Regions from separate parts of the Hymenobacter psoromatis genome, predicted to be linked through region 1. Evidence: riboswitches for the same ligand, from Rfam matches in the RefSeq annotation. Region 1 holds a riboswitch; each other region holds the start of a gene.
The links. A riboswitch is a leader RNA that binds a small molecule or an ion and turns the genes downstream of it on or off. The one in region 1 is predicted to bind S-adenosylmethionine.
Positions count from the first base shown of each region.

Region 2: another riboswitch for S-adenosylmethionine. It lies ahead of LC531_RS03150 (homoserine dehydrogenase); the one in region 1 lies ahead of LC531_RS15955 (peroxiredoxin-like family protein).
Region 3: another riboswitch for S-adenosylmethionine. It lies ahead of LC531_RS03975 (phosphoadenylyl-sulfate reductase); the one in region 1 lies ahead of LC531_RS15955 (peroxiredoxin-like family protein).
Region 4: another riboswitch for S-adenosylmethionine. It lies ahead of LC531_RS10075 (amino acid permease); the one in region 1 lies ahead of LC531_RS15955 (peroxiredoxin-like family protein).

Region 1 is NZ_JAIFAG010000001.1:3,699,363-3,707,091, reverse strand. It holds gene LC531_RS15970 (alpha/beta hydrolase) at 1-700, shown strand, start outside; gene LC531_RS15965 (homoserine O-acetyltransferase family protein) at 711-1,739, opposite strand; gene LC531_RS15960 (O-acetylhomoserine aminocarboxypropyltransferase/cysteine synthase family protein) at 1,836-3,221, opposite strand; gene LC531_RS15955 (peroxiredoxin-like family protein) at 3,285-3,983, opposite strand; SAM riboswitch class I at 4,362-4,479, opposite strand; gene LC531_RS15950 (OmpA family protein) at 4,703-5,359, opposite strand; gene LC531_RS15945 (alpha/beta hydrolase) at 5,436-6,860, opposite strand; gene LC531_RS15940 (bifunctional UDP-N-acetylmuramoyl-tripeptide:D-alanyl-D-alanine ligase/alanine racemase) at 7,090-7,729, opposite strand, start outside.
Region 2 is NZ_JAIFAG010000001.1:746,207-753,935, reverse strand. It holds gene LC531_RS03170 (hypothetical protein) at 1-202, opposite strand, end outside; gene LC531_RS03165 (hypothetical protein) at 208-690, opposite strand; gene LC531_RS03160 (GNAT family N-acetyltransferase) at 857-1,162, shown strand; gene LC531_RS03155 (Gfo/Idh/MocA family oxidoreductase) at 1,242-2,279, opposite strand; gene LC531_RS03150 (homoserine dehydrogenase) at 2,309-3,541, opposite strand; SAM riboswitch class I at 3,674-3,791, opposite strand; gene LC531_RS03145 ((2Fe-2S)-binding protein) at 4,142-4,729, shown strand; gene LC531_RS03140 (FAD binding domain-containing protein) at 4,743-5,768, shown strand; gene LC531_RS03135 (xanthine dehydrogenase family protein molybdopterin-binding subunit) at 5,774-7,729, shown strand, end outside.
Region 3 is NZ_JAIFAG010000001.1:941,302-949,030, reverse strand. It holds gene LC531_RS04000 (carboxypeptidase-like regulatory domain-containing protein) at 1-198, opposite strand, end outside; gene LC531_RS03995 (ArsR/SmtB family transcription factor) at 307-705, shown strand; gene LC531_RS03990 ((2Fe-2S) ferredoxin domain-containing protein) at 720-1,037, shown strand; gene LC531_RS03985 (YjjG family noncanonical pyrimidine nucleotidase) at 1,066-1,764, shown strand; gene pruA (L-glutamate gamma-semialdehyde dehydrogenase) at 1,842-3,506, shown strand; SAM riboswitch class I at 3,723-3,816, shown strand; gene LC531_RS03975 (phosphoadenylyl-sulfate reductase) at 4,096-4,851, shown strand; gene cysD (sulfate adenylyltransferase subunit CysD) at 4,995-5,891, shown strand; gene LC531_RS03965 (sulfate adenylyltransferase subunit 1) at 6,062-7,357, shown strand; gene cobA (uroporphyrinogen-III C-methyltransferase) at 7,437-7,729, shown strand, end outside.
Region 4 is NZ_JAIFAG010000001.1:2,326,525-2,334,253, reverse strand. It holds gene LC531_RS10095 (GNAT family protein) at 1-65, shown strand, start outside; gene LC531_RS10090 (Gfo/Idh/MocA family protein) at 109-1,131, shown strand; gene LC531_RS10085 (HD domain-containing protein) at 1,140-1,787, shown strand; gene LC531_RS10080 (hypothetical protein) at 1,777-2,622, opposite strand; SAM riboswitch class I at 2,796-2,929, shown strand; gene LC531_RS10075 (amino acid permease) at 3,154-4,611, shown strand; gene LC531_RS10070 (TIGR03643 family protein) at 4,709-4,990, shown strand; gene LC531_RS10065 (oligosaccharide flippase family protein) at 5,047-6,519, opposite strand; gene LC531_RS10060 (DUF7033 domain-containing protein) at 6,550-7,729, opposite strand, start outside.

The DNA.
Region 1 (7,729 bases):
CGCAGCCCTCGAAACCGGCTACCTCGATAAGCCCAGCGAAGTGCCCACCTACGTCGGCCTGGCCGCGCTGGGTGGCATTGAGGGCACCGGCGGCAACGCCGGTTTCAGCAGTGCCGTAGCCGCCGTCATCAGCCTGAGCGGGGCCACTGAAAGCCCGAGCATCATCGAGGCCGGCAACGCGCCATTGTGCAGCGTGCACGGCAACGCCGACCGCACGGTACCCTACTTCCAGGGTAAAATCGGCTCCCTGCTACCCCCCAAGTACGTGTACGGTAGTGGCCGCCTTAACCCCCGCGCCACGGCCGTGGGCATCCGCAACACCCTGCGTACCCTCCAGGGCGCGGGCCACATTCCGTTCGAGAATAACGCCCAGTACGCCGACACAGCCTTCTGGACCATTCGTGATTTCCTGCGGCCGATTCTGCGACTGCCCGGTACCGCGCTGGCGGCGCGCTCGGCCGCAACGGCCGCGCCCCTGGCCTCGGCCTACCCCCTGCCCGCCCGCGACTACGTGCAGCTGGCCCTACCCCCCACCTGGCGCGCGCTTGGCGAAGCCGACCTGCTCGACCCGCTGGGCCGCGTGGTGCGCCGCCTCGCACCCACGGCCCAACTCTGGCAGGTGCCGCGCGGCGGCCTGGCCGCCGGCAGCTACTGGCTACGCTTCGCCGGGCAGGTTCCGGTACGGGTAGTATTTGAGTAGGGGTAGTTGATTAACAATCAACTACCAAATAAAACCGCTCTAACTGCTCGCTTATTTGCTTGGTTTCCAGCAGAAAGCCATCGTGCCCGTAGTCTGACTCTAGCTCGCCATAGCTGGCCCCGGCGATGCCCTGGGCCAACTCGCGTTGCTCATCAAGGGGAAAAAGCACGTCGGACGTGATGCCCAGCACCAGCGTGTGGGCCCGGATGCGGGCCAGCGCCGGCCCTACCCCCCCGCGGCCGCGGCCCAGGTGGTGGGTGTCCATTGCCCGGCTCAGGGTTACGTAGCTATACGCATTGAAGCGGGCCACGAGCTTGTCGCCCTGGTAGCGCTGGTAGCTACTGGCGCGGTAGTCGCGCAGGCGTGGGTCGGCCTCGTCGTCAGTTTGGGTGGCATTATAGGCCGCGTAGCCGCGATAGCTAAGCAGGGCCACGGCGCGGGCGGCGCGCAGGCCCGCGCTACCCCCCTCCGGCGCGTGGGCCAGGTAAGTAGGGTCGGCCTCGATGGCCAGTCGCTGCGCCTCATTAAAAGCAATGCCCCAGGCCGAATGCCGGGCATTGGTAGCAATAACTACCAGGTGCTGAATAACTTCGGGCTGGGCCACGGCCCATTCTAAGGCCTGCTGCCCGCCCAGCGAGCCGCCGATGAGCGTGTGAATACTGCCTAGCCCCAGGTGCTGCCGCAGCGCCTCATGCGCCGCCGCCAGGTCGCGGATGGTGAGCAGCGGAAACGCCTCATAGCGCGGCGCGCCGGTGGTCGGGTCGGAGCTGAGCGGGCTGGTACTGCCGTAGCACGAGCCCAGCACGTTGGCGCACACGATGTACCAGTGGGCGGGGTCAAAAAAGCAGCCCGGCCCAAACAGGCCCGCCCACCAGTCCAGCACGTCGGCGTTGGCCGTCAGGGCGTGGCACACCCACACCACGTTGTCGCGCGCGGCGTTGAGCTGACCCCAGGTGCGGTAGGCCACCTGCGCGCCGGCCAGCGCGGCCCCGCTCTCCAGCGGCAGGGGGGTAGGGAGGGGAAAAGATAACTCGGGCATAACGGCGGATAGGATAGCGGGCGAGGGAAAGGCACTACAACGCAAAATGGTGCCCCCGCCCAAAGGCAGTGGCACCATTGCTAAGAGCTTGATAATCTATACTTCGAGCGGTTGGGCGTGCTCCGGCTCGGGCTCGGGAATTGTATCCACAGCCTCGTCCTTCCCCTTAGGCACGGCGGCCGTAGCGGCGGCGATGGCCTGCGCCAGGTCGGCGAGAATATCCTCAATGTGCTCGATGCCCACCGATAGGCGCAGTAGCGTAGGCGTGACGCCCGAGGCGTGCTGCTCGGCTTCGCTCAGCTGCTGGTGGGTAGTGGCCGCCGGCTGAATAATGAGCGTCTTGGCATCGCCCACGTTGGCCAGGTGGCTGATGAGCTTCAGGTTATCAATCAGGGCCGTGGCCGTTTCCTTGCTGCCGTGCAGCACAAACGACAGCACTCCGCCGAAGCCGCGCTTCAGGTACTTGGCCGCGTTTTTATGGTGCGGGCTGCTGGGCAGGCCGGGGTAGTTCACGCTGGCCACTTCGGGCTGCTGCTCCAGCCACTGCGCTACTTTGAGAGTATTCTCCACGGTGCGCTCTAGCCGCAGACTCAGGGTTTCGACGCCTTGCAGCAGCAAAAACGAGTTGAATGGGCTTTGTGCGGGGCCAAAGTCGCGCAGCCCTTCTACCCGCGCCCGAATGATGAAGGCAATGTTGCCAAACGGCCCGTTTTTACCAAACACGTCGTTGAAAACCAGCCCGTGGTAGCCCTCGCTGGGCTCCGTAAACTGCGGGTACTTGCCGTTGCCGAAGTCGTAGGTGCCGCCGTCCACAATCACGCCGCCGATGCTGGTGCCGTGGCCGCCAATCCACTTCGTGGCCGACTCCACCACGATGTTCGCGCCGTGCTCCAGAGGCCGGAACAGGTAGCCGCCCGCCCCGAACGTATTATCCACCACCAGCGGAATATCGTGCTTCTTGGCCACCGCCGCCAGGCGCTCAAAATCGGGCACGCTGAACGCCCCGTTGCCAATGCTCTCGACGTAAAGGGCGCGCGTCCGGTCATCAATCAGCGCCTCGATGCTGTCCACATCGTCTCCTTCGGCGAAGCGCGCCTCGATGCCAATGCGCTTGAACGCCACCTTAAACTGGTTGTAGGTGCCGCCGTAGAGGTAGGAGCTGGAAACTAGGTTATCGCCGGGCTGCAGGATATTGTTGAGCGCGATAAACTGCGCCGCCTGCCCCGAGCCCACGGCCAGCGCCGCCACCCCGCCTTCGAGCGCCGCAATGCGCTGCTCAAACACGTCGGTAGTCGGGTTCATGAGGCGGGTGTAAATGTTGCCAAACTCCTTAAGGGCAAACAGGTTAGCACCATGCTCCGCGTTCTTAAACACGAAGCTGGTGGTTTGGTGAATGGGCACCGCCCGCGAGCCGGTGGTGGGGTCGGGCTGCTGCCCGGCGTGCAGTTGCAGCGTCTCGAAATGAAGGGTTGGAGTAGCCATGAGAAGAAGAACAAAAAGATATTAAAGCTGAAAATCAAGTAGAAGTAATGCGCAGTTGCTAGTCTAAGCCGGCACAGTGGCTGGTAGTCGCGCCAGCTCGGTCAGCAGAGCGGCCGGGTCGGGCCGGTGCTTAAAATTGGCCTCCACCTGCGCCCAGGCAATCAGGCCGTCGGGGCCAATGAGGAAGGTGGCCGTAAGCGGCAGCTCATCGTCGGCAGTGCCATTGTAAGCGGCCAGGTCGATGCCGACGCTGCGCAGGGTGTCGGCCACGTCAGCCCCTACCCCGTAGGCCAGGCCGTACTGCCGGGCCACGGCGTTGCCGGCATCGCTCAGCACCGGAAAGGTTAGGTCTTTCTCGTTGGCCGTCAGGCTGGTAAAGTCAGGCGTTTGGGGCGATATAGCTACCAGCGTGGCCCCGTGGCGGGCCAGTTCGGGCAGGGCCAGCTGGTAGGCGCGCAGCTGCACGCTGCAAAAGGGGCACCAGTTGCCGCGGTAAAACGTGAGCACCACTGGGCCTTGCTTCAGCAGCTCAGCCAGGGTCTGGGGCTGGCCGCTGGCATCGGGCAGGGTGAAGTTGGGCGCTGGCTGACCGGCGGCTAGGGCGTGGCGGGCAATGCCGGCAGCTTCGGTGCGGGCGATGCCCGCGTCGATGCCGCGTGCAGCGGCGGGGGGTAGGGCGGTGGCCAGGTGCTGAGCCGTGGCGGCCAGGGCCTGCTGAAAAGCCGACGCGGAAAATAGGGAAGCGGAAACGGGGGCAGACATAAAAAAGTTGAGGAAAAACAACGGCGGGAAGAAGGGTTTTTAAGCTTCGTGCTGCTGGCTGTTTGGCGGCTTCCGGGAAGTTGTTTCTCAGGTAGTCTTTTTAAGAATGCTTGGCAGTCAATAGATTGGCTTCTGCCAATCACGCCAAGCTGCCTGCGCCGGGGCTAAGCCAGCCGGCGGCAACACTACCCACGAAAAGAAGCGGAGCAAACAGCGCCGAAAGCGTTAGCCTCGGCAACAACAGCACCCGCGCATTCGCCGCATGGCGGGGGCCGGGCCGGCCACAATAGCTAGCAACAGGTTTTCCGGGCCGAGCGCTAAAGCGGCGGCGGCGGAGCGGGGGGTAGCGAAAAAAGTGGGGTGTGCCATGTGGTACTCGGTTTATAGCCCCCCAGGCCGCACACAGCGGCTACCGGGGTAGGAATTGGCACCTTTCAGCGGGTGAAGGTTGCCAGCGGGTCACGGAGCCTAATCTCTCGCCGCTTCTGTATAAAACATCTCAAAACTGCCCTGCCTGCTACGGGGAAGTACCGAATTGGTACGGGCAAAGATAGGAGCCGCGCCGTAATTCCCAAATTTGTCCGAAAAAAAGTTGGCGGCCTGCTACCAAAAAAAGAGGCTGCCCCACCGGAACAGCCTCTTTTTTGGCAATAGCGCAGCAAAATTCTAATTTTCAGCGCGTTTCCGCGCCAGCTGCTTCATCTGCAAAGTCTGCGGTTTTAGCGCACGCGCACGGCAATCTCCACCCGGCGGTTTTCCTGGCGGCCGGCGGCCGTAGCGTTGGTCGCCACGGGCTGCGTTTCGCCAAACGACTCGGTGGTGAGGTGGTCTGCCGGTAGCTTGTCGGTCGTCACCAGGTAGTTTTTTACGGCCTCGGCCCGCTCCTTACCCAACTCCTTGTTATAAGCCTTGTCGCCGCGCGCGTCGGCGAAGCCCAGTACGCGCACGTCTTTGCCAGCGTAACGCTTGGTAATAGATTCGCTGATTTGCTTGAGTGCTGCCGCGGCACTCGACTTCACAACAGCCTTATTGGTATCGAAAAGCACTTTTTCATCGACACCATACACCTGGTAGTCTTCGTTGCCGCGCACCGTGACGCCCGAGAGGTTGACTTCGGGCAGTTTCACGTCGGCGAGCTTGGCCTTAGTCATGTCGAAAGCATTGCTAATAGCAGTGCCAGCCTTGCTGGCGGTGCTATCAATGGCACTGGCCGCGCCAGCGGCCACCTGGCCGGGAGTAGCGCCCGTGCGGGCTACTACGGCCGTATCGGCGGTAGCCTCCCCGAGCGTATTTTTCTCGTCCGATTTTTTGAGGTTGTTGCAGCTGCTGGCCAGCAGAAGCGTCGCAGCTAGCAAGGAATAAGTGATTTTGGTCATGAGGGTAGGTAAGAAAGCGTAAAGTCAGCCCAAGGCTAACTGGGAAAGAACACGCTCCCTTACGAGTACTTAGGCGTTAGTGTTGAGCCTGAATTCCGGCCCCCGGCGCGGGCGGCCCACCCGTTTGGGCCACTACCCAGGTTCGAATGGCCTCTTGCGCGGCGGGTGAGAAGACGGCCTGCGGCTCGCCCGCCACGATGGGCCACTGGTCGCGGTCGGCCTGAAATAAGTGATTGACTCCCGGTAGCTTATGGGTCGTTACGTCCTTATTGCCTTTGAGCCCTTTGACCAGTACCGCCAGGTTATCATCGGGATTGAGCAGCTGGTCGGTGCTGCCGTAGAGCAGCAGCACGGGGCACGCCACCTGCGGCAAGCTCGCGGCCGGATTAGAAGACAAAAAAGCCCGGTAGGGCACGGTCGTCAGCTCGGCGGCCCGTGCCTGCGCGGTTGTTTCATCGAGCACCGGGTTATCCTTCTTCAGCATCTCGGCCACGATGGCCCGCGCCTGGCTGCGGTTGATGGTTTGCCGGATAGCGTCGATGATAAGCTGGTAGCGCTTAAGCGCGCCCGCCAGCTCGTTGGCGGGCATTTGCAGGTTGCGCAGGGCTATTTCGCGCTGTTTCATGGCAATATCGCTGCCCAGCAGGCCATTGGGGGCCAGCCCTACCACGAAGGCGGGGGGCTGCGAGCCGGCGGCGGCCAGTAGGGCCACGTTGCCTCCTTCGCCGTGGCCCACCAGGCCCAGCTGGCTCGACAGCAGCTCGGGGCGGGTGCGCAAAAAAGCCAGCGCCGCTTGGGCATCACCCACCAGCTCGGTGGTCGTGGCCTGGGCGGCCTCGCCGCCCGACTGCCCGGTGCCGCGGTCGTCGAAGCGCAGCACGGCGATGCCGCGCCGGGTCAAGTAGTCGGCCAGCTGGCCCAGCGGCGCGTAGTCGCCCACGGTGCCGTTGCGGTCCTGCGCGCCGATATCGCTGAGCATAGCCACGGCCGGAAACGGCCCTACCCCCGCCGGCACGGTGAGGGTGCCGGCCAGTTGCGGGCCAGCCGTGCCGTTGGCAAAGCTCACGTGCTCTTCGTGGTAGGGGGGGGTAAGGCGCGTGGCCACGCGGGCCAGGGCCGTGCGGGTCAAGCTCATGGGCACGCGCAGGCCGGGCTGCCGCCAGGTGCCTTGCAACTGGCCGCCATCGGGCAGCAGCAGGCCGTCGAAGCGGCTACCGGCTTCGGCCGAGACGAAGTGCACCGAGTCGGCGCTCGTCGTGACCAGCACGGCCAGGTTACTGACCTTCTGCATGGGCACGTCGAGGGTGGCGAAGTACTCGCCGCTGCTGAGCCGAACCAAGCGAAAAACCACTTCGAGCTGCCCACCGGGAAATTGCAGTGGTCCTTTCCACAAGCCTTCGAGCGAGGTATCGGCGGGCCGGGAGGCGCTCCGGCCAGGGAGGGCCAGCGCCAGCAAAAAAATCAGCAAACCGTAAAAATAAATTCGGGTAGCAGTCATCATACGTACTAAAAAATAGCGGAATACCAAATACACAAGCAAAAGAAAAACGAACAGCTAACGCTAAAATTTACTTTATCAAATAGTTAGTAGTACTATCAGGAGCTTCTTGGGCAGTAAGGCTAGCTTGCGCAAACTACAAGCCACCTTGGAAGCACTAAGGTAAAGCACGCCCGCTTTATCGGAAAAATACTACGAATACCAGCCGCGCACGCGGCCGGCCGGGTGGCGTCTATTCACTCACGAACACCCGCTTCACCCGCTCGCTCACGTTGGTGAGCAGCTCGTAAGGGATGGTGCCGATGCGGGCGGCCAGCTCGGTCGTGGGCAGCCCCTCGCCGAAGACGATGGCCACGTCGCCGGGCCGGGCCTCGGGCACGTCGGTCACGTCCACCATCACCATATCCATGCACACCGAGCCCACCACCGGGGCGCGGCGGCCGTGCAGCAGTACTACCCCCCCGCCGCTACTGAAGCGCCGGTCGTAGCCGTCAGCGTAGCCGATAGCCAGCGTGGCTACGCGGCGCTCGTGGGTAGTGGCCGCGCCGCGGCGACCGTAGCCCACGGTGGTGCCAGGGGGTAGGGTTTTTATCTGGGAAATGGTAGTTTTTAGTGTGCTCACAGCCCGCAGGTTGGCGGCGTTTTCAGCCCCCGCCTCCACGCCGTAGAGGCCCACGCCGAGGCGCACCATATCGAGTTGCGCCTCCGGGAAGCGCCGGATACCCGCCGAATTGAGCACGTGTTTACTAGCTGAATAGCCCAGCACCTCTTCAATGGCGGCGGCCATGCGCCGGAAAGTGGCCAGCTGCCCGCGGGTAAAATCGTCGTGGGCCGGGTCATCGGCGGCGGCCAGGTGGGTCATGATGCCGGCC
Region 2 (7,729 bases), 3.0 Mb from region 1:
AGCGCATCGAATCGTCCATCATGTCGGCCATTTGCTGGCCGCTGTTGTCGTCGAAAACCTGACCGGCCGTTTCGCGGTTCAGGAAGATGTCCGATTCCTTTTCGGTGGCGGTACGCGCGTCTTTTGAGTCTTCATTTTTGGGTTGAGCGGCGGCTTTACCATTGAGGTCGTTGCCGGGGGCTACTTGCGGGATAGAGGCCATACGAATTAGTCTTTATTAGGGTGTTCCTGGTCGTTTACTTCTTGCCAGGTAGCGTGGGGCTTACCCCCGGCGTAGCGGCGGTCATCGTCGGCCCAAGCAGTGCGCTGCACGTCGGCATCGGCATCCTTCGCAGCTACTACTGACTCGGGGTCCTCATTTTGCTTAGCGTGGCCGCGCTGGGGGCCGGCGCTGGGCGCATCGGGCTCGCCGTTGGGCTGGTAGCCGGGGTTTTGGGAAGCCGTGGGTGGAGTAGCAGGCTTACGAAGCTCGCTGAATTCGTCGGGGTTATCGTTGCTACCGTCATTACTGGCTGGGGGCGTGGCAGGTTCCGTTTCGTTGGGCTTGCCAAAATCGCCGTAGGCCGGGGTGCCCGCCTCGGCCTGGGTAACTTGCTCGTCGGGGTTGAGGTGGGCGGTGGCGGCGCGGTCCTGTTGGCCGGCGGGCCGCTGGTCGCGGTCGGCCGAATCGGAGGCAGGGGAAGTGCTCATGGGAAGAAAAAGGTCGGTGGGAAAGTCAGCCAGCGGCTAGCTGCCTGTTTACTGCATTTGGCCGGTTCGCGTTGCTGATTCTCCGGGTTGGGGGCGCGTTTTTTGCGGCATCGCCGTAAAGCGGCGTTCCATCGGGCCCGCTCACGGCCCCCTACCCCCCTCCTTAATGGCTATTCAACACGATGCGGCGGGTAACCGCTTCACCAGCGGCCCCGCCGCCCAGCCGGCCGAGTTGGTGTATACCCTGCCCGAGCCGGGCGTTATTGACTTCGTGCACACCTTCGTACCCGAGGCGCAGCGCGGCCAGGGCCTAGCCGAGCAGCTGGCCCAGGCCGGCCTGGCCTACGCCCGTCAGCAGCACTTGCGTGTACGCACCAGCTGCGAATTTATGCAGGCTTATGTGCAAAAAAATAGGGAGCAGGGAGTAGGGAAAGAACGTCATGCTGACGAAGGAAGCAGCTCGCCCGCGTAACTAACCTCAAACGGCATTGATTACTTACGCGGGTGAGCTGCTTCCTTCATCAGCATGACGTTCTTTCCCTACGCCCTCATCACGCTATTACCTCCAATTGCCACTCCAGCTCCTCATCGGTGATGGGGTAGGGCTGGCCGTGGCGGATGGCCTGGTACACAGCCTCAAACAGCCCGAGGTAGCTGCTGGGCGCGGCCACGTCGGCCAAGGGGGGTAGCAAGTGGTTGTGGCCCGCGGGGTCGGCGAGCACGAGGCGGCCGGGCTGGTCGGCCACGCGCTCGTGGCCGTAGGCGGGGTTGTCGGGCTTGATGCCGGCCAGCAGCTGGGCTTCCTGCGGGTCGGTGCGGTCCTTGCGGTAGCTGCCCAGGGTACCGTGCAACACGAAGGCGGGGCCGGGGTCGGCCACGAGCATGCCGGCGGTCAGCCACACGTTCAGGTCGTGGGGGTAGTGCAGCTGGATGGCAAAATAATCGGGTACCTGCGTGCCGTAGCGATGGCGGCCGAGCGTTTTCTCAAACGACAACGGCTTACCAAACAAGCTGATGGCCTGGTCCACGAGGTGTGGCCCCAAGTCGAAGAGCAGGCCCGCCCCCGGCCGGTCGGTTTCCTTAAATACCTTGGGCCCGATGGCCGGCCGGTAACGGTCATAGCGAAAGTGCACCTCGATGAGGCGGCCCAGCTGCCCGCTTTCCACTACCCGGCGCACGGCGCCGAAGTCGGTATCCCAGCGCCGGTTTTGATAGGCCAGCAGCCGGCGCCCCTGCTGCCGGGCCAGGGCGGTTAGCTCGTGCCACTGGGCCACGGTGGTAGCCACTGGCTTTTCTAGCAGCACGTGCTTGCCGGCCAGCAGCGCCTGGCGGCTGAGGTCGTAGTGGGTATCGTTGGGCGTATTCACCACCACCAGCTCAATGGCCGGGTCGGTGAGCAGTGCCTCGGTGCTGGGGCAGGAAATGATGCCAGGGTAGTCGGCGACCATGCGCTGCTCGTGGCGCTCGGCCACTGCCCGCAGCTCGAAGCCGGGGTGCAGCGCCAGAAAGGGAGCGTGAAATACCTTGCCGGACATGCCGTAGGCCAGCAAACCCGTGACAATGGGCAAATCGGAAGAAGTAGGGGTCATGCCCAAATGTAGGCAGCGCGGCTGGGGCGCTAAGCTACCAGCTCGGGAACCGCCACAGCGGCCCGCAGCGGCGCGGCCAGCCGCACCACGCCTACACCAGGCGCACGCAGCCACGCGGCCCGCGCCAGCTGGCCCAGCCCGATGGTGCCGGTGAGGTAATTGCCCCGCGTAGCCGAGCGAAGCTCTTCGTGCACGGCGCTAAAATCGGCCTTGTCGGGCGCGGCTTCGGTGCCGAAGGTCACGAGCACGTCCACTTCGGCCGCATCGGGGGCGAGGGCGAGGTGAGCATGCTGATGAATTTTCTTGTAGGCGTAGCGGTAGCCGTAGGTGAGCGCCGAGAGGTCGCTGAGCACGGCCGAGGCGGTGGGAAACGCCCCCGCCCCGCGCCCCAGAAAGAACTGCCGGTCGGCAAAGCCGCTCTGCATCACGAGACCGTTGAACTCGTCGTGCACGCCCGCCAGCTCGTGGCCGGGGCGCACCAGGGTGGGTAGCACGGCCGCCGCCAGCCCGCCGCCGGGCAGCCGCCGCGCCTCCGCTACCAGCTTGATTATCAGGCCCTGCTCGCGGGCGTAGGCCGTGGCCCGCTCGCTGATGCCGGTGATACCCACAGCCAATAAATCAGTCGGGGCCACCACCGCACCGAAGGCGTGGGCCAGCAGCAGCACCAGCTTATTGCGGGCGTCGAAGCCCTCCACGTCGAGGGCCGGGTTGCTTTCAGCAAAGCCCAGTTCCTGCGCCCTGGCCAGGGCAGCGGCGTAGGGCTGCCCGTCGCGGCTCATAGCCGTGAGAATGTAGTTGGTCGAGCCGTTAATAATGCCCTCCACCGATTCCAGTAGGTCGGTATCGTAATATTCTTCTAGGTTGCGGATGACGGGCAGGCTGGCGCAGGCCGCCGCCTCGTATAGCAGGGGCGTGCCAGTCTGGCGCTGAATTTCAATGAGTTCGGGCAGGTGCTCGGCCAGCATTTTTTTGTTCGCCGTTACCACGGCTTTGCCGCGCCACAACGCTTCCTTCACGATGAGGTAGGCTTCGTCGGCATCGTCAATCAGCTCCACAATAACCGTGAGGTCGGGGTCGGCCAGCAGGTCATTTTTGTCGAAAGTGAATAGCCCGGCGGGTAGCGAGCGGTGCTTCTGGCGGTTTTTCACCGCGATGCGGCCAATACGGGCGCGCAGGCCGGGCGTGCGTTCCAGCACGGCGTGCAGGCCCTGGCCCACGACGCCAAAGCCAAAAAGACCAATGTGGAGGTTGGTGCGGGTCATATAAAAAGAAGGGGGTAGCGGACTAAAACGACTCCTCCCCCACCCAGCCACGCATCAAGTTTTCTTCCCGGAAAAGCTTAAAAAAAGCCCTCCCGACAAGTCAGAAGAGCTACCGCCAACGCGGGCACTTTTGGCTTATCTTCTTCCGAGCCGGGCTGGTGCCGCGCCTCGAAACAGGAATTAGCACCTCGTATTGCTACCGGTTGCTAAGGCATCGCAGGGCCTGTCCCTCCGCCTTTCTTGATAAGGGCCCCCGGTGAGGGAGCGCCGTAAAGGTAGCCCGGCCGCCGGCTTCGGGCCGAGCGAAGGGGGTAGGGAGGCCGCCGACCACCGGCCAGAGCATAGGCACCCGTGAAAGAGTGCGCTATACCCGCTCGAATACAACGACTTATAGCACGTAGGCTGATACGGCCTTTTTGCAAATAATCTAGCTCGGCAGCAAACAAGCTGTACTATTGATTTTCAAGACTTAATTCTACCTTAAGATTAGTTGATACGCTTATTTAGACTAATAAAAACATCAAACCAACCTCTTGATGCGTAGGGATTAGCACTGTAAACTCCCGGCTGCCAAAGCCACTATTTCTTACTTACCGCTGTATGAGCCCACATTTCATCCAACAGCTGCTCGATAAAACGCCGCCTGCCCTGGTGCCCACCCAGCCCGTGACGCTGCGCGTGAATGGCCAGGACCACACCCTCCACATCGCGCCCTGGACCAGCCTGCTCGACGCCCTGCGCGAGTACCTGAACCTGACCGGCACCAAAAAAGGCTGCGACCACGGCCAGTGCGGCTCGTGCACCGTGCTCGTCGATGGCCAGCGCATCAACTCCTGCCTGGCCCTAGCCACGGTGTACCAAGGCAAGGCTATTCAGACCATTGAGGGCCTGGGCAGCGCCGACAACCTCTCGCCCTTGCAGCAGGCGTTTATCGACCACGACGCCTTTCAGTGCGGCTACTGCACCCCTGGCCAGATTTGCTCGGCCCAGGGCCTCATCAACGAGGGCCGCGCCAAAACCGCCGACGAAGTGCGCGAGCTGATGAGCGGCAACCTCTGCCGCTGCGGAGCCTACACCAATATTCTGTCGGCCGTGATGGAAGTGCTGTGCGATGGTAAGGTGGTGGTCGATAACGGCACGCTGGTTACCATTCCAGCGCAGCCCACCGCCGCCAGCTCAGTCAACTAATTAGCAGCCCTTTATGAACAGCTTCACCCTCACCCAAGCCGAGGCCGTGCAGGCGGCCGTGGCCGATAATACCAGCCACGACGGCGCCGCCTATCTGGGCGGCGGCACCAACCTCATCGACCTGATGAAGTACAACGTGGCCCGCCCTACCCACCTCACCAGCCTCGGCCACCTGCCGCTGAGCCGCATCGAGGCGCTGCCCGATGGTGGCCTGCGCCTGGGCGCCCTCGCCACCAACTCGGCCACTGCCTACGACGAGCAGGTGCAGGCGCGCTACCCCCTGCTGAGCCAGACGATATTGGCTGGGGCCACGCCGCAGCTGCGTAACATGGCCACCGACGGCGGCAACCTCTTGCAGCGCACCCGCTGCTACTATTTCTACGACCTCGCTACCCCCTGCAATAAGCGCGAGCCGGGCACCGGCTGCTCGGCCATCGGGGGCTTCAACCGGGTGTGCGGCGTGCTGGGTACCTCGGAGAGCTGCATCGCTACCCACCCCTCCGATATGTGCGTGGCCCTGGCGGCACTGGAGGCCGTGGTGCGTGTGGAAGGCCCCGCCGGCGAGCGTACCATCAAGTTTGAGGACTTTCACCGACTGCCGGGCGACCAGCCGGAGTTGGACAACACGCTGAAGCCTGGTGAGCTAGTAACGGCCATCGACCTGCCCAAGCGCGGGTTTGAGAAGAACTTTACCTACCTCAAGCTGCGCGACCGGGCCAGCTACGCCTTTGCGCTGGTGAGCGTGGCGGTGGGCCTGGAAATGGAGGGTAACACCATCAAAAAGGCCCGCTTTGCGCTGGGCGGCGTGGCCCACAAGCCCTGGCGCGACCAGGAGGCCGAAAAGATGCTGGAAGGCCAGTCGGCTTCGCCCGATTTGTTTCGGCAGGTGGCAGCCAAGGTATTTGCCGAGGCCAAGGGTTACGGGCCTAATTCGTTCAAAATCGAGCTGGGTCGCCGCGCCATCGTGCGCGCCCTCAAGCAGGCCACCGAGATGAGCCAGGAGCTTGATTCAACCGCTTTCCTAAATTCTAATCCGTAAGCTATATGAGTCAGACTATCGCCACCCCGCCCACCGTACGCCTGAACTCCGACGTAGTGGGCCGCCCCATCAGCCGCCCCGAAGGCCCGGCCAAAGTATCGGGCTCGGCCACTTACGCCGCCGAATTCAACGTGCCCGATTTGTGGTACGGCTACGTGGTAACCAGCCCCATCACGAAGGGCAAAATCATAAAAATCGACACCGCGCCGGTGCTGGCCCTACCCGGCGTGAAGCAGATATTTTCGTACGAGAATGTGCCCTCGCTGGCCTGGTTCGACCGCTCCTACAAAGATGACGTAGCGCCCGGCGGCTCGCCGTTTCGGCCGCTGCACAATGCCGAAATCCTATTCAGCCAGCAGCCGGTGGCGCTGGTCATTGCCGAAACGTTCGAGCTGGCGCGCTATGCGGCGTCCATTCTGCGGGTAGAATACGAGGTGGCCGAGCACAACACCGACCTTGAAAAAGCGCGCGGCGAAGCCTTTGACGCGCCCAAGGGCAAAACCGGTTTCCTACCCCCTCCCAAGCCCAAGGGCGACGCCAACAAGGCCTACGCCGAGGCACCGCATAAGATTGCGGGCGAGTACACACACCACGCGCAGCACCACAACCCGATGGAGATGTTTGCCTCCACCGTAGAGTGGCTGGGCGATGGTAAAAAGTTGAAAATCTACGACAAAACGCAGGGTGCGCCCAACGTGCAGCAATACCTCGCCAAGATTTTTGGGCTGAGCAACGAGGAAGCGCGAGTTATTTCGAAGTTCACCGGCGGCGGTTTTGGCGCGGGCTTGCGGCCGCAGTACCAGGTTTTTCTGGGGGTGCTGGCCGCGCTGGAGCTGGAGCATTCGGTGCGGGTGTCGCTCACGCGCTCGCAGATGTTTGGCCTGGGCCACCGGCCGCACACCATTCAAGACATCAAGCTGGCGGCCGACGACCAGGGCTACCTGCAATCGCTGGAGCACAACGCGTTTGCCGAAACCTCGCAGTATGAGGCCGAAACCGAAACGGTGGTCAACTGGTCGGGCATTCTGTATAAAACGCCCAACAGCAAGTTTGCTTACCAACTGGCCCGGCTCGACGTGGATACGCCCGCCGACATGCGCGCCCCCGGCGCGGCCACCGGCTCGTTTGCCATCGAAAGCGCCGTGGATGAGCTCTCGTATGAGGCCAAGGTGGACCCCTTGCAGTTCCGCTTGCTGAACTATACCTACGAGGACCCCACCGAGAACAAGCCTTTCAGCAGCAAGCGCTTGCTTGACTGCTACCACGAAGGCGCCGCCCGCTTCGGCTGGGACCAGCGTACCCCCGAGCCCCGCTCGATGCGCGACGGTGACCTGCTGGTGGGCTGGGGCATGGCCACCGGCTGCTGGGATGCCTCCATGCAAAAAGCCGCCGCCAAGGCCATCCTGAAAGCCGACGGCACCCTCACCGTAAACAGCGCCACCAACGACCAGGGCGCGGGTACCTACGTGATTATGACCCAGATGGCCGCCCAAACCCTGGGCCTGCCCATGGAGCAGGTGAAGTTCAACCTGGGCGATACGGAATACCCCACCGCCCCTATTCAAGGTGGCTCCTGGACCGCCAACTCAGTCGGCGCGGCCGTAAAAAACGCCTGCGAGGAAGTAGGCAAGAAGCTGCTCAAGCTGGCCCAGAAGATGGACAAATCCCCACTGGACGGCCTCGATTTCGAGAACGTGCAGTTCGTGGACGGCCACATTCGCGCCAACGAGGACATCCGCATGTCGGTGGCCATCCAGGATATTCTACAAGCCAGCGGCGAGGCCAAGATTGAGGCCGATGGCAAAGCCGGCCCCAACCCCGCCAACATGCTGAAATACTCGATGCACTCGCACAACGCGGCCTTCGTAGAGGTGAAAGTGGACGAGGAACTGGGCACCGTGCACGTCACCCGCGTGGTGAACGCCGTGGCCGCCGGCCGCATCCTAAACCCCAAAACCGCC
Region 3 (7,729 bases), 2.8 Mb from region 1:
GGCGTTGGAAGTGGTGCCGCGCCCGGCCTTGGGCACGTAGACCGACGCGCCAGGCACGCCCAGCAGGCTGTCGCCGCTCGCCACAATGCCCGTAAACTGCACCACCCGGCGCTTGCCTTGGGCCCAGGCACGGGGAGCGGCCAGCAGCCCGGTCAGAACTACCAGACTGAGCAGCAGAAGGAAACGGCGACTATTCACAAAGTAAAAGGTTAGCGGCGGGATACGTTAGCAAATATACGAAGCTGCCCGCCGCGCCCGTCGTACTTTTGGGGCCGGCCGGGCGGGCCAGGTCATTCTGAACGGTAGATGCGCGTAAAACATTTCCCGGTTGCATTCGGGCAGCAGCTTTTTAAAGCTCTCGGCGACGAAAGCCGTGTACGGCTGCTGCATCTGCTGTGGCGCAACCGCGAAATGGTGGTCGGCGACCTGGAGCAGGTGCTCGATTTTACCCAAACTAAAACTTCGCGCCAGCTGGCCTACCTCAAAAACGTCGGCTTGGTGGGCGTGCGCCGCCTCGACAACTGGATGTTCTACTTCCTGCGCGACGAGACGGCCGAATTACTTCCGCAAATTCTGGGTTGGATGGAGCGCGACCCGCAGCTCGTGCGCGACCAGCAGACCTACCAAACCCTGTGGAACAACCGCGAGCTGGCCGCCTACAAAATTCAGAACCGGCGGTGGCTGCCCCCTACCCCCCCCGCCTAGCCCAACCCGCCCGTATGCAACGCCGAATATTTGTTTGTACCAACCAGAAGTCGGGCGTGGGCGAAGATGTCGCCAAAGCGCTTAAAAAAGAATTAAAAATCCAGGGCGTAAAAAAGCTGCTGCTGCACGGCGAAAAGCTGCACACCCGCGTGCAGACCTGCAACTGCCTCGACCTGTGCAAACACTGCAAAAAAGGCCCCGGCGCGGCGCTCATAATTTATCCCGAAGCCGAGGCTTTTGGCAAAGTGCAACCCAAAGATGCCGCCGATTTCGTGCGGTATCTGGCCGGGGAAGCCACCCGGCCCGGCCAGTTTCTGGATAACGAAAGTTAAGTTTTTACGGCCCCTACCCCCCTTGTGCATGAAAGCCTACCGCCACCTGTTTTTTGACCTTGACCACACGCTCTGGGACTTTGAAACTAACGCCCACGAAACACTGGAGCAGCTGTTTGCCGACTACGACCTTGCGCGCCATGGCCTATTTACGTTTGCGGAATTCAGCAGCCGCTACCGCGACGTGAACCACGCGCTGTGGCGCTTGTATCAGAGCAACAAGGTAACGCAGAAGCAGTTGCGCGAAACCCGCTTCGTGCGCACGCTCACCCGGCTGGGCGTGGCCGAAGCTGATATTCCGAGCGATATTTCGGACCGGTTCACGGATATTCTGCCGCGCAAGGCGGCGGTTTTTCCGCACACGCACGAGGTGCTTACCTACTTGAAGGACAAGGGGTACCAGCTGCATTTAATTACCAACGGCTTCGAGGATGTACAGCACGTTAAGCTGGCTTCGTCGCGGCTCACCAATTATTTTGAGGAAATAATTACTTCCGAGCACAGCGGCTTTTTGAAGCCCGACCCGCGCATGTTTGCCCACGCGCTGGCGCGCGCAGGTGCCACCGCCGCCGAAAGCCTGATGGTGGGCGATAATCTGGAATGCGACATATTAGGAGCCTATAATTCCGGCATTGACCAGGTGTATTTTAATCCTGACAAGCGGCGGCATTTCGCCGAAACAACGTATGAGATTAGCAGCTTGGCGGAGTTGCGCAATTTTCTGTAATCGTCTGTCCTTGCGAGCCTGCGAAGCAAGGACAGACGATTAAAAATTAACTATTACCCGCCCACATTCCCTACCCTATGTCCAACGCCTTTTTCCGCGTCCCTACCCCCATCAATGAGCCTGTGAAGGGCTACGCGCCCGGCGCGCCCGAGCGCATCGAGCTGGTGCAAGAACTGAAGCGCATCAAGCAGGTAGAGCGCGATATTCCGATGCACATTGGCGGCCAGGAAGTGCGCACCGGCCGCAAGCTGCCGCTGGCCCCGCCCCACGACCATAAGCATGTGCTGGCCCACTTTCACGAGGGCGATGCCAGCCACGTGACGCAGGCCATTGAGGCGGCGCTGGCCGCCCGCACGGCCTGGGCCGGCTTGCCCTGGGAAGAGCGCGCCGCCATTTTCCTGAAGGCCGCTGAGCTGCTGGCCGGCCCCTACCGCGCCCGCATCAACGCGGCGACCATGTTGGGCCAAAGCAAGAATGCGTTTCAGGCCGAGATTGACGCGGCGTGCGAGCTAATTGATTTTCTGCGCTTTAACGTGTATTTTGCGCAGGAAATATATCATCAGCAGCCCGAGTCGTCGCCCGGCATGTGGAACCGCCTGGAGCACCGGCCGCTGGAGGGCTTCGTGTTTGCGCTCACGCCGTTCAACTTCACCTCCATTGCCGGCAACCTACCGGTTTCGGCGGCGCTCATGGGCAACGTGGTGGTGTGGAAGCCCGCCTACCCCCAGATTTATTCGGCGCAGGTGCTGATGGAATTGTTCATCGAAGCCGGCGTGCCGGCGGGCGTTATTAACCTCATTTACGTGGATGGGCCGGTGGCCGGCGACGTGATTTTCAAGCACCGCGACTTTGCGGGCATTCACTTCACGGGCTCGACCAAGGTGTTCCAGACTATCTGGCAGGAGATTGGGCAGAATATTCACCGCTACAAGTCCTACCCCCGCATTGTGGGCGAGACGGGCGGCAAAGACTTTATCGTGGCGCACCCGTCAGCTCACGCCAAAGCGGTGGCCACGGCCATCTCGCGCGGCGCGTTTGAGTACCAGGGCCAGAAGTGCTCGGCGGCCTCGCGCGTTTATCTTCCTTCCAACCTGGCTGATGAGATTCTGGGCTACGTGAAGCAGGACGTGGAGTCGATGAAAATGGGTGATGTCGAGGACTTTACCAACTTCATCAACGCCGTGATTACGGAGGCCAGCTTTGATAAACTGGCCAAGTTTATTGACGAGGCCAAGGCCAGCCCCGACGCCGAAATCGTGGTGGGCGGCCACCACGACAAGTCGAAAGGTTACTTCGTGCAGCCGACCGTGATTAGGGCCAGAGACCCGAAATACGTGACGATGTGCGAGGAGCTTTTTGGGCCCGTGGTGACGGTGTTTGTGTACGATGCCGACCAGTTTGAGCAGACGCTGGAGCTGGTGGATTCGACCTCGCCCTACGCCCTCACCGGCGCTATTTTTTCGCAGGACCGCTACGCCATCGACCTGGCTACCAAGAAATTGGTGAACGCGGCCGGCAATTTCTACATTAACGACAAGCCAACCGGCGCGGTGGTGGGCCAGCAGCCTTTCGGCGGGGCTCGCGCCTCGGGCACTAATGATAAGGCCGGCTCGCTGCTCAACTTGCAGCGCTGGGTGTCGCCGCGCGCCATTAAGGAGACGTTTAATCCGCCGGTGGAATATCCTTATCCATTTATGGGCGCTGAGCCCCAAGAGAATCTGAACTTGGATAAGGGCTTGTAGCATAGGCTTTAGCCTGTGCGTAGGGCGCACGCACAGGCTAAAGCCTATGCTACAAAACAAAATCCCTACCCCCTGCTTATACCGCAGTCAAAAACAACGGGCGGCTTCTCTGACGAGAAGCCGCCCGTTGTTTTTCGGGATTTCGCCGGCTTATTTGGAATTACCAAAATTCCGCTTCTACCTTTGTGGCATCAATTCCTCTTACCAGAAGGATTGTTTTTATAAAGAGGCGTGGAGAGACAGGCTCGACGAAACGCCGGCAACCCCCAGCTACTTGCTGGAATGGTGCCAAGTCCTGGACATATAAAAACAAGTTGCCGTGTGCTGCTCCATTAACCCCCGCTTTACGACCACTTCGCTTGCTGCTTTACAGCATGGGTGTTGTTGTATGGCAGGGGCTGGCCAAATGCGCACGGGAGCTATGCGGGGCTGCTAGCACGCCCCACCGCTTTCACAACCAGTAGGCTACCTCCTCATTTGGGTTTTTAATGCTTCTCCGGGCCAGTGTGGTCTGGCGGGAGCAGCCTCGCGTGTCCGGCCGCTTTTTTAGCGGTAGCTGGCCCACGGAAATCCCTACCCCTCTCTCATCATGGATAGTACCCTTGCGGCCCAGGTCGCTGACCTGCGCCGCAACTTGGCCGGGCATTCCGCGCTGGAAATTATTCGGGCCGTGGCCGGGCATTTTCCCGGCCGGGTGTCATTTTCGACGTCTTTTGGGCTAGAAGACCAGGCGCTGAGCCACCTCATTTTTGCCAATGAGCTACCCGTGCGGGTATTTACGCTCGACACGGGCCGCAATTTTCAGGAAACGTATTCGACCTGGAACAAAACCCTGCTGCGCTACGAGCAACCCATTGAAGTATTTGCGCCGCAAGCGGCCAGCCTGGAGACGCTGGTGACGGCGAAGGGCCCGAATAGCTTTTACGAGAGTATAGCTAACCGCAAGGAGTGCTGCCACATCCGCAAGGTGGAGCCGCTGGCGCGAGCCCTGGCGGGGCAGCAGATTTGGCTCACCGGCATCCGGGCCGAGCAGTCGGCCAACCGCCAGCACATGCACCCGGTGGAGTGGGACGCCGGCCACGGCCTCATCAAAGTGCACCCGCTGTTTGAGTGGACATGGGACGACACGCTCTCCTTCACGCAGCAGCACGGCGTGCCCGTCAACCCGCTGCACCAGCAGGGTTTCGTGAGCATTGGCTGCGCGCCCTGCACCCGCGCCATCCGGCCGGGCGAGGATTTTCGGGCCGGCCGCTGGTGGTGGGAAAACGCCGACGCCAAGGAATGCGGCCTGCACGACACCACTGAGCACCAAGGACTTGACCCGGTGGTGGAAGCTATTAACTGAAGAACCAAGCCGTCTGTCATTGCGAGCGCAGCGCGGCAATCTTTCCTGGTCGTTCGCTCTCATTTGATTACTAACCCTAGTGTGCAGGAAAGATTGCCGCGCTGCGCTCGCAATGACAGACGGCTTATAAATTATTAAAAACAATGGATTACCTAGATAGATTAGAGGCCGAAGCTATTCACATTCTGCGTGAGGTGGCGGGCCAGTTTGAGCGGCCGGCGCTGCTGTTTTCGGGGGGTAAGGACTCGATTGCGCTGACGAGGCTGGCGGAGAAGGCCTTTCGGCCGGGCAAGTTTCCGTTTCCGCTCGTGCACATTGATACGGGCCACAACTTCGCGGAAATTATCGCCTACCGCGATAAGCTGGTTGCTTCACTGGGCGAAAAGCTGGTGGTGCGCAAGGTGGAGGACACCATCAGGGCGCGCGGCCTGCGCGAGCCGGGCGGCAAGTATCCGAGCCGCAACCCGCTGCAAACGTACACTTTACTCGACGTTATTGAGGAGTTTGAGTTTGATGCCTGCATCGGTGGGGCGCGGCGCGACGAGGAGAAGGCCCGCGCCAAGGAGCGCATTTTTTCGGTGCGCGACGACTTTGGCCAGTGGGACCCCAAGCGCCAGCGCCCCGAGCTGTGGAACATCTACAACGGCCGCATTCGGAAGGGCGAAAACGTGCGCGTGTTTCCCATTTCGAACTGGACCGAGCTGGACGTGTGGAACTACATTCAGCGCGAAAAAATAGCGCTGCCCGAGATTTATTTCTCGCACGAGCGGCAGTGCGTGGTGCTGCCCAGCGGCCAGCTACTGGGCCTGAGTGAGCACCTGAACCTCGACGATACCGACGAAATAGTAAACCGCCGCGTGCGCTTCCGCACCGTGGGCGACTCCACCTGCACGGCCGCCGTGGAGAGCGACGCGGCCTCGGTGGACGACATTATTCAGGACCTGCTACTAGCCAAAGTGAGCGAGCGCGGCGCCACGCGGCTCGATGATAACCTGTCGGAAACCGGCATGGAAGACCGCAAGCGGAACGGGTATTTTTAAGCTAATCGTCTGTCATTGCGAGCGCAACGAAGTGGAGCGCGGCAATCTTTCCTTGTCATCTGCACACACCAATTCAATTTTCACTATCCTGTCTTTTCCAACGATTAAGGAAAGATTGCCGCGCTCCACTTCGTTGCGCTCGCAATGACAGACGATTATAAATTCACCTCATGGATATTCTCCGATTTATTACCTGCGGCAGCGTGGACGACGGCAAGAGCACGCTCATCGGCCGTTTGCTGTACGACAGCGACTCGGTGTCGCTCGACGTGCTGGCGACGCTGGAAAAGAAGCGTAACGCCACCAACAGCACCGACGTGGACCTGGCGCTGCTCACCGACGGCCTCAAGGCGGAGCGCGAGCAGGGCATCACGATTGACGTGGCGCACAAGTACTTCACTACCCCCCGCCGCAAGTTTATCATCACCGACGCGCCGGGCCACGTGCAGTACACCCGCAACATGGTGACCGGCGCGAGCAACGCCGACCTGGCCATTGTGCTGGTGGATGCGCGCCAGGGCGTGATTGAGCAGACGCGCCGCCACACGCTGCTGGCCTCGCTGCTGGGCATCCGGCAGTTTGTGCTGGCCGTGAACAAGCTGGATTTGGTAGGCTACGACGAGGCCGTTTTTCAGCAGATAGTCGCTGACTACCAGGAAATTGCCGGGCAGTTGAAGCTGGCGCACGTGGTGGCCATTCCGCTGAGCGCGCTGCACGGCGACAACGTGGTGAAGCGCTCAAAGCACATTGACTGGTACCACGGCCCGAGCCTGCTGGAACACCTGGAGAGCGTGCCCGTGCCGGCCGATGCGAACCCCCACGAGCCGCGCTTTCAGGTGCAGTACGTCATTCGGCCGCAGACGGAAGAGCTGCCCGACTACCGGAGCTACGCGGGTCGTATTCAGAGCGGTACGTACCGCGTGGGCGACCGGGTGCGGGTGTGGCCCTCGGGCCTCGAAACGGTGATTGACGTCATTGAAATCGACCAAAAGGCGGTGGCCTCGGCCACTGCGCCCCAGGGCGTGGTGCTGAGCCTGCGCGACGATGTGGACGTGAGCCGCGGCAGCACCATCGTGCCCGTGAGCGCCCACCCGGCGGTGGTGCGCGAGCTGGAAGCCACGCTGTGCTGGATGGATGAGCGCCCGCTGCGCGCCGGCCGCAAGCTGCTGGTGCAGCACCACGCCGCCGTGGTGAAGGCGTCGGTGACGACCATTTTGCAGAAAACCGATATCGAAACCTTTGAAAGCCAGGGCACTGACGAGGCCAAACTGAACGACATCGTGCGGGTGCGCCTCAAAACGGCCCTACCCCTGGTAGTGGACGAGTACCGCCAGAACCGCGCCACCGGCGCCTTCATCCTGGTGGATGAGCAAACCGGCGCTACCCTGGCCGCCGGCCTGGTGGCCGCCACCGACCCCGAGTATTTCACGCAGGAGATTCCAGTGGAGCCGGCATTTTCTATCTGATTAGTAATCGTTTGCGATTGCTTCGCTTTGCTCGCAACGGCAAACGTCTCCAAATAAAGGCATTAAGCACAAAAACCTTATGACCAATTCGCCTCTTTTCCTACCCCGCCTGACGGTGGTGGGAGCCGGCCCCGGCGACCCCGAATTGCTGACGCTGAAGGGCGCGCGCGTGCTGGCCGCGGCCGACGTGGTGCTGTATGACGCGCTGGCCAACGACGAGCTGCTGGCCCACACCCGGCCCGGCACCGAGCTGGTATTCGTGGGTAAGCGGCTGGGCTTCAAGGCTTATTCGCAGGAAGAAATCAACGAACTGATTGTGCGGTGGGCTTATCGCCGCGGCCACGTGGTGCGGCTGAAGGGCGGCGACCCGTT
Region 4 (7,729 bases), 1.4 Mb from region 1:
GCACCACCTGGGTCGTGTTTTTGCTCAGCACCCTTTCTATTTGGTTGGCCGTGAGCGCCGCTTAACTGCACCTTTGCATTGCTTATGATGATTTTTTTGGTCAGCTAAATGGCCGATAGTTTTCCCGTTCGCTTCGCCATTTGCGGCGTGGGGCACATCGGCCGGCGGCACGCAGCGCTGGTGGCGCGCCACGCCGGGGCGGCGCTGGTAGCCCTTATTGACGTGCGCGACGAGTTGCGCGCCGGCCTCGCGGCCGAGTTTCTTGGCGTGCCGTTCTTTCTTTCGCTGGAAGAATACCTGCAAACCGGCCCCGCCGCCGACGTGCTCACCGTAGCTACGCCCAACGGCTTGCATGCGCCGCAGGCGGTGGCGGGCTTGCGCGCCGGCCTGCACGTGGTGGTCGAAAAACCCATCGCGCTGCGCAAAACCGACGCAGAATTAATTGTGCACACGGCGTTGCAAACCGGCCGGCTCGTCTTTGGCGTGATGCAAAACCGCTACTCGCCGCCTGCCGCTTGGCTCAAGCAGGTGTACGACGAGGGCCGCCTGGGCGAGGTATTTCTAGTGCAGCTCAACTGCTTCTGGAACCGCGATGCGCGCTACTACCAAGCCGGCGGCTGGAAGGGCACGCAGGCGCTGGATGGCGGCACGCTCTTCACCCAGTTCAGCCATTTCGTGGATTTGCTCTACTGGGTGTTTGGCGATATTACTAACATCACGGCCCGCTTTCGGGACTTCACGCACGCCGGCATTACCGAGTTTGAGGACAGCGGCCTGGTCACCTTCGACCTCGTGCGGGGGGGTAGCGGCACGCTCAGCTACAGCACCGCCGTGTGGGACCGCAACCTCGAAAGCTCCCTCACGGTGGTGGCCGCCCGCGGCTCGCTCAAAATCGGCGGTCAGTACCTCGATAAAGTGGAGTATTGCCACCTGCAAGATTACGCCCTACCCCCCCTGCTGCCCACCAACCCCGCCAACGACTACGGCCCCTACCAGGGCTCGGCCGCCAACCACGTGCAGGTGATTGAAAACGTGGTGGATACGTTACAAAAGCGCAGCTTCGCCACTACCAACGCGCTCGAAGGCCTGAAAGTAGTGGAGATAATCGAACGCATTTACGCCCTGCGCTAACTTGCCGCATGACTACCGATTTGGCCGCCCACTGGCACACCCTCCTTACCCCGCTGCTACCCGATTATGCCCGCCGCGAAGCTGAGTACCAGCGGCTGGTTGTCGCCTATTCGGATACCAGTCGGCACTACCACAACCTGGTGCACATCGCCAAGCTGCTGACGCAGGTAGCCCGCTTCCCGGTGCAGGATGCGACGGTGCTCAACCTGGCCATCTGGTACCACGATGCCGTATACAGCGCTCTGCGGCACGATAACGAAGCCCAAAGCGCCGACTGGGCCCTGCAGTTTCTGCCAGAAACCAGCCTCGAACCCGCCCGCCAGGCCCGCGTGGCTGACCTCATCCGCCGCACCCAGGACCACACCCAGCCCCAGCCGCCCGACGATGCCGACCTGCTGCTGTTTCTGGACGCCGACCTCAGCATCCTGGGCGCGCCCGAAGCGGCGTATGGGGACTATGCCCGCCAGGTGCGCCGCGAATACCACCTCGTGCCCGACCTGCTCTACCGCCCCGGCCGCCGCCAGGTGCTGGCCAAGCTGCTCGCCGCACCGGTGCTTTTTCACACCCCGAGTCTCCGCGCCGAGCTCGACGCGCCCGCCCGCCGCAACCTGCAAGCCGAGCTAACGGCCTGGGAAGAAGGTAACTTTAATGCTTAGTAGCCTGCGATTTAGCAATACGCTCATACGCCTTGCGCGTGAGGATTAGCAGCTGCTTCTTTTCCAGGTTGAAGAAGGATACGTAGTCTTGGCTCATCACCACGAGCTGCGTGCAGCCGGGCGGTGGGTAGAGCAGCGAATTACAGATGTCGGTGGCCGTGATGTAGGGATGGGCCGGTAGATGCGTGTGAAACATTTCCTTGATTTCTTTCTGCTCGATACTTTGGCTCATGGGCAGATAGGTGCTGTGCAAGCGCTCAGTGGCCGTGAGCCGGCCCGATTTATCGAAGGTTAGCAGGTGGTCGTTGCCGATGGGAACGATGCCGGCTTGCTGAGGGCCGGTTAGCACGTATACCCGCGTACCCGCTGGGCCGTCGAGCAAATCCAGGTTCAGCGACGTATTGGCCGGCACGGGAAACTCGTTGCGGTCGGCGTTGATTTTATCCAGCGCCGCTTGCCGAATACCAAACAAGCGCGCTTCGGTGGTCGTGAATGCGCCCACTGGCTGAAAATGACTGGTTTCGACGCGCACGTCCTGGCTAAGAAAAACGTAGCTGCCGATGAGCGGCGTGCCCGCACCGCCAGTCGAGCCCTTGGCCCAAAAAACAGTACATACCGAATCACCTCGAAAATAAGTGAGGTAGCCCCCAATTTGACTGCGGTCGATGGTAGTGGCCAGCATCAGGTCGGTGGCCACCCAGGAGGCGCGCTCCGATTGATACAGCTTCAGGCCCTCGGCCAAAATAGCCTCGGTGGGCGGCTCGGCGTTGGGCGAAGCCGAGGGGGTAGGGGCGATTAGGCCCACGAAGGCCATGAAAAGAGAAAGGTAGGCCACAGGGCAGACGAGTAAGGATTAAGACTAGGGCTTGCCCACGCACACTTAATGCCAGGCCGGCATGTAGGCCCCGAAAGCTTGCCAATATACCGGCCCACCGGCTTACGGCCCACCAAATCTTCACCCGCCGCCGTACCTTTGCTCCGTCGAACAGGCCTACCCGGCCCCGCTTGTTTTTATAAAGAGGCGCTGAGAGACAGGTTCTGCGACGCACCGGCACCCGTAGAAAGGCATTAGCCAACCCCCGACCCCGCGCGGAACGGTGCCAACCGAACCGGCCGCCAAACTATGGCGGCCCCAATAAAAGCCAGTGGCTCCTTCTGTTTTTTCGCCCGTTTATCGCAGTTTTTTTAGCGTTGCTGCCCCGTGGAGCCGGCGACGGGGGGTAGGCTGTTGTTGCTGAAAGTCAGCGGTGCGTCAGTAAGTTTTATCTGTTTTTTAGAGGGTTGACCAAGGCTGGCCGGGCGCGAATGCGTACCGGTCAGGCAAGTCAGTACAAGCCCGGAGTAGCCCTCCGCGCTACGTTAGTTTATGCTGAAAAAATCACTGGAGCTGCTGCGGCAGGAAGCGGCCGAGTCGGGCGCAGGAACTCTCAAACGAACGCTCAATGGCCTGAGCCTCATTGCCCTGGGGATTGGGGTTATCATTGGGGCGGGGCTGTTTTCGCTCACCGGCCTAGCGGCGGCCAACCACGCCGGGCCGGCCGTGACACTCTCCTTCGTAGTGGCGGCCGTGGGCTGCGCGTTCTCGGCCCTGTGCTACGCCGAGTTTGCGGCGCTGGTGCCGGTGGCGGGCTCGGCCTACACCTATTCCTACGCCACGATGGGCGAATTATTTGCCTGGATAATCGGCTGGGACCTTGTGCTCGAATACTCGGTGGGCGCCGCCACAGTGGCCATCAGCTGGTCGCAGTACCTCCTAAAATTTCTGGAAAAATATGGCCTGCACCTGCCCGCCCGCTTCGTGCTGTCGCCCTTCGAGTCGGCCACCCTACACGACGGCTCGGTGGTGCACGGCTACGCCAACGTGCCGGCTATGCTGGTGGTGCTGGCCATTACGGCGGTTATTATTCGGGGCACGTCGGGTTCGGCGTGGTTCAATGCGCTGGTAGTAGCTTTGAAAGTGGTGGTGGTTTTGGTATTTATTGCCTTGGGCTGGAAATACATCGACCCGGCCAATTACCATCCCTTCATCCCGGAAAATACCGGCAAGTTTGGCGAGTTTGGCTGGAGCGGCATTTTACGCGGGGCGGGGGTTATTTTCTTCGTCTTTATTGGCTTCGATATCGTAGCCACCATGGCCCAGGAAACTAAAAATCCGCAACGGAATATGCCCATTGGCATCTTGGGTTCGCTCATTGTCTGCACCATTTTATTCGTGCTATTCGGTTATGTGCTCACGGGCCTGGCAAATTATACCGAGTTCAAAAACAGCGCCGCGCCGGTGGCCATCGCCATTGAAAAAACGCCCTACGCCTGGCTCAGCGGGGCTATTATTCTGGCCATTCTCATCGGCTACACGTCGGTAATATTGGTCGATTTATTGGGGCAGTCGCGGGTATTTTTCTCGATGTCGAAAGATGGTCTCCTACCCCCCGCTTTTTCCCGCATCCACCCCAGGTTCCGCACGCCGGTCCAGTCCAATCTGCTGCTGGGCGCGTTCATTGCCGTATTTGCGGGCTTCGTGCCCATCAACATCGTGGGCGAAATGGTGAGTATCGGCACGCTGCTGGCCTTCGTGATGGTGTGCCTGGGTATTATTATTCTGCGCAAAACTGACCCCGACGCGCCGCGTAGCTTCCGCACGCCTTGGGTGCCGCTGGTGCCTATTCTGGGCATTATTACGTGCCTGGTCATGATGGCCAGCTTGCCTTGGGAAACCTGGCTGCGCCTGGCCGTGTGGCTGGCCATTGGGCTGGCTATTTACTACGGCTACGGGAAGAAACACAGTAAATTGCGGCAGGCGGCCGAAGGAAAAATACTGGAATAAATAGCCTATTAGGGGCATGCTGGCGAACATTTATACGCCCGATTACCTTATAAAAAGCCGCCCCGATAGTTTGCCAGAGCGGCTTTTTTAGTATTCTATGCCCGAGTCTCTCACCGCCCAGCAAATCGACCGCATTATTGAAATGGCCTGGGAAGACCGCACGCCCTTCGAGGCTATCTTAGCGCAGTTCGGCCTGGCCGAAGCGGAAGTTATTGTTTTGATGCGTCGCGAGTTGAAGCCTGCCTCCTGGCGCCGCTGGCGTGCCCGCGTGCAAGGCCGTGCTACCAAGCACCAAGCCAAAAGTGCCGTTGAAGGTGCCCGCTTCAAATCAGATTTGCAGCGGGTAATTACGGGTAATAAAATCTCAAAACGAGGATAGTTCAAGGGCTTAATTTCCTGGCTATTACTTACACGGAAATGATTTCAAATGCCAGTTTATTTCCCTACCCCCACCTTACGTGCTAACGCCGTTACTTCAGGTACCCAGCCGCTTAGCAGCAATCCTGCGCTGTAAAGTATCGTGAGCACCCCGCCGCGCAGCAGTAGCGTTAGCCAGATATTGGGGGGGGTAGGCAGCGCCCAGGCTATTACTGCCGAGCCGCCCGCCAGTGCTAGGATGTAGGCAATGCGCCGGTCAAACGGCTGCCAGCCGAAGCTGCGCCACACAAACCAGGTGCGTACCAGGTTGAGGGCCACCAGCGCCAGCGCATTTGAAATAGCTGCCCCCGTAAGGCCCAGCCGGGGAATCAATAAAGCATTGAGGATAATAATGCTCACTGCTAGCCCCACGTTGAAGAGCAGGTCATACCGGTAGCGCGGGCTCGTGACCACAATGATGCCGTTTACGCCCGTGATGCCGTCGGTGAGGCGGCCGGCCAGCAGCAGCAGCACCGCCACTGAGCCGGCGGCATATTCGGGCCGGTGAATGAGGCTGTATATAAAAGGCAAATTGAGCCCGATACCCAGCGCCAGGTAAGCGCCTAGCGCCGTGGTGAGGCGCGTGGTGCGGCGGTAAAAATCCTGCATCTTATCTGCTGCGCCGTCCTTCCAATACTCGGCAATGAGGGGGTAGGCGGTTTTGTACAAGGCCCGAAACGGCACCGCCAGCGCCATGCTGATATTGAGCGCGATGTTATAGATACCCGCGTCGGCAAAGCTGTGCGAACCCAGCATCAGTGAGTCGATGGTAACTAGCAGCGTGCCCGAAATATTACCCAGCAGCGCATAGCCGCCGAAGCGCACCAACTCGCCCACCGGCCGCACCCGCAGCACCGCCCGCGTGGGCCGCAAATGCAGCTCCCCAATAAAGCCTAAATACCCCAGCAGCAGCATCGAAATGAGCGCGTAGCAGCCCAAATACGCCAGCACAAACGTATCGAACGACCAGTAGCCCGCGCCATACAGCAGCGCCGAGCCCACGATGAGCAGGCGCTGGAGCACGTCGGTCAGAAAGGAGGAGAACGAGGTGTGAAACAGTGACTTGGTGTAAGCTTCGAGTAAGTTGTAGAGTAAAATGCACAGCGCCAAACCCAGCATTACGCCGTAGTGCGCGCCCAGCATCCCGGCATCGTGCGGGTACCAGCGCAACACTAGTGGCTGCCCCAGCAACAAAGCAACCACTACCCCGCAAAATACCCCCAGCGGCACGCCTAGCAGCAGCGGCAAAAATCCCGAATGTCCCGTCTCCCGGTTGCGAAAATAGGGAAAATACCGCAGCGTGGTGTTCGTAAAACCCAACGCCGACACCAGCGCGCCCATCGTGGCCAATGACACCAGCACCGACAGCAGCCCCAGCTGCGCCGGTGCCAGCAGTCGCGGCAGCACCAGCGTGGTATTGACGAAGCCAATGCCCAACCCGGCGTAGGAAATAAGTGTGTTGCGCAGACTCTGCCGCCGAACGATACCCAATTCGTTGAGTTAAAAGGTGAGAGTTAAGGATTAGCCAGGAGTTATTTCCTCGGCAATTTCGTGGCCGGTGAGGAAAGCCGCGCCCTGCTGCTGCAAATAGCCCATAATTTCGTGAAATTGTTGGGGGCCGTTCTGCGTATTGTTCGGGTCAAAATTCTCATTGTGCCAAAGAACAGTAGCTACGCCGCCGAATTTTCTTATTTCGGCAAATACGGGTTGTAAAAAAGGTAAAATTTCCTCTGGCACAAGCTGTAAGTAAGCTGGATGGTGCAGGGTAGTATCCATTACTACCAGCGGAATTTCCAGAAAAGTGGCCGCCCGCCCGGCAAAAAAATTAAAGGGATAAAAAGGTTGGCAATAACTGTTACGAAACCCTACGTGCTCGGCAAAACCCAACGTGCTATCATACCTGAAACCAGTTTCTTCTACCACGAAAATCGTGTAGCGTGGTGCCCAGCTCAGGTAGTGAAAGCGCAGCCCGCCGACTAAATAATTCGCCTCCGACTCGTCGCGCAATTTGAGCGCGTTGGTGGCCGTGCCGAGGCTGCCGTGCATGGCTATCTGGCAGCCCTGCTGGCGCAGGGCGTGGAAGCGTTGCCACAGCGCCGTAGTGAGTGGATAATCGGCGTTGGGCGTGCCGTTTAGGGCTTTTTCAGCGCTGGGTAAGATGAAAAAGGTAGATTTTGCTCCGTACTTGGCCGTGGCGGCGGCCACGGCCTCCAGGTTGTCCCAAGCGTCGGGCTGGGTCAGGTGCCGCCATAGCCGCTGGCCGAAAAGCCAGAATCTACCTTGCTGCAAAGCCGTTTTGGCGGGTGCTTTCCAGGCGCTGTGCAGGCGGTCTACATCGTGCGAGATGAATGCCGCAAACTCCGCCTGCTGGCTGCCCCAGCGGCGCAGGGCCAGCGCCTGGCCACCCACGTGCTCAATGGCCGTTTTTAGCACACTGAAATAATAGTTGACTACCGGCAGCATCACGAAATTATAGCTTCGCTGCACGCTCGCCGCGTAGGGAAAACGCTGATACTGGTCGCGCTCCGAGGAAAAATATTCTTGCCAGCCGCTCAATAAATAAAACGCCGCCGAAATAATATCCGCCGAAATAAAAACCTTGTGTTTTTCAAAAATAAGCAGTGGATTTTCGACTGAATTATCAAAGAAAAAAGGTACTTGCTGGCCCTGCCACTCGCGCCAGCACGGAGCGGGGGGGTAA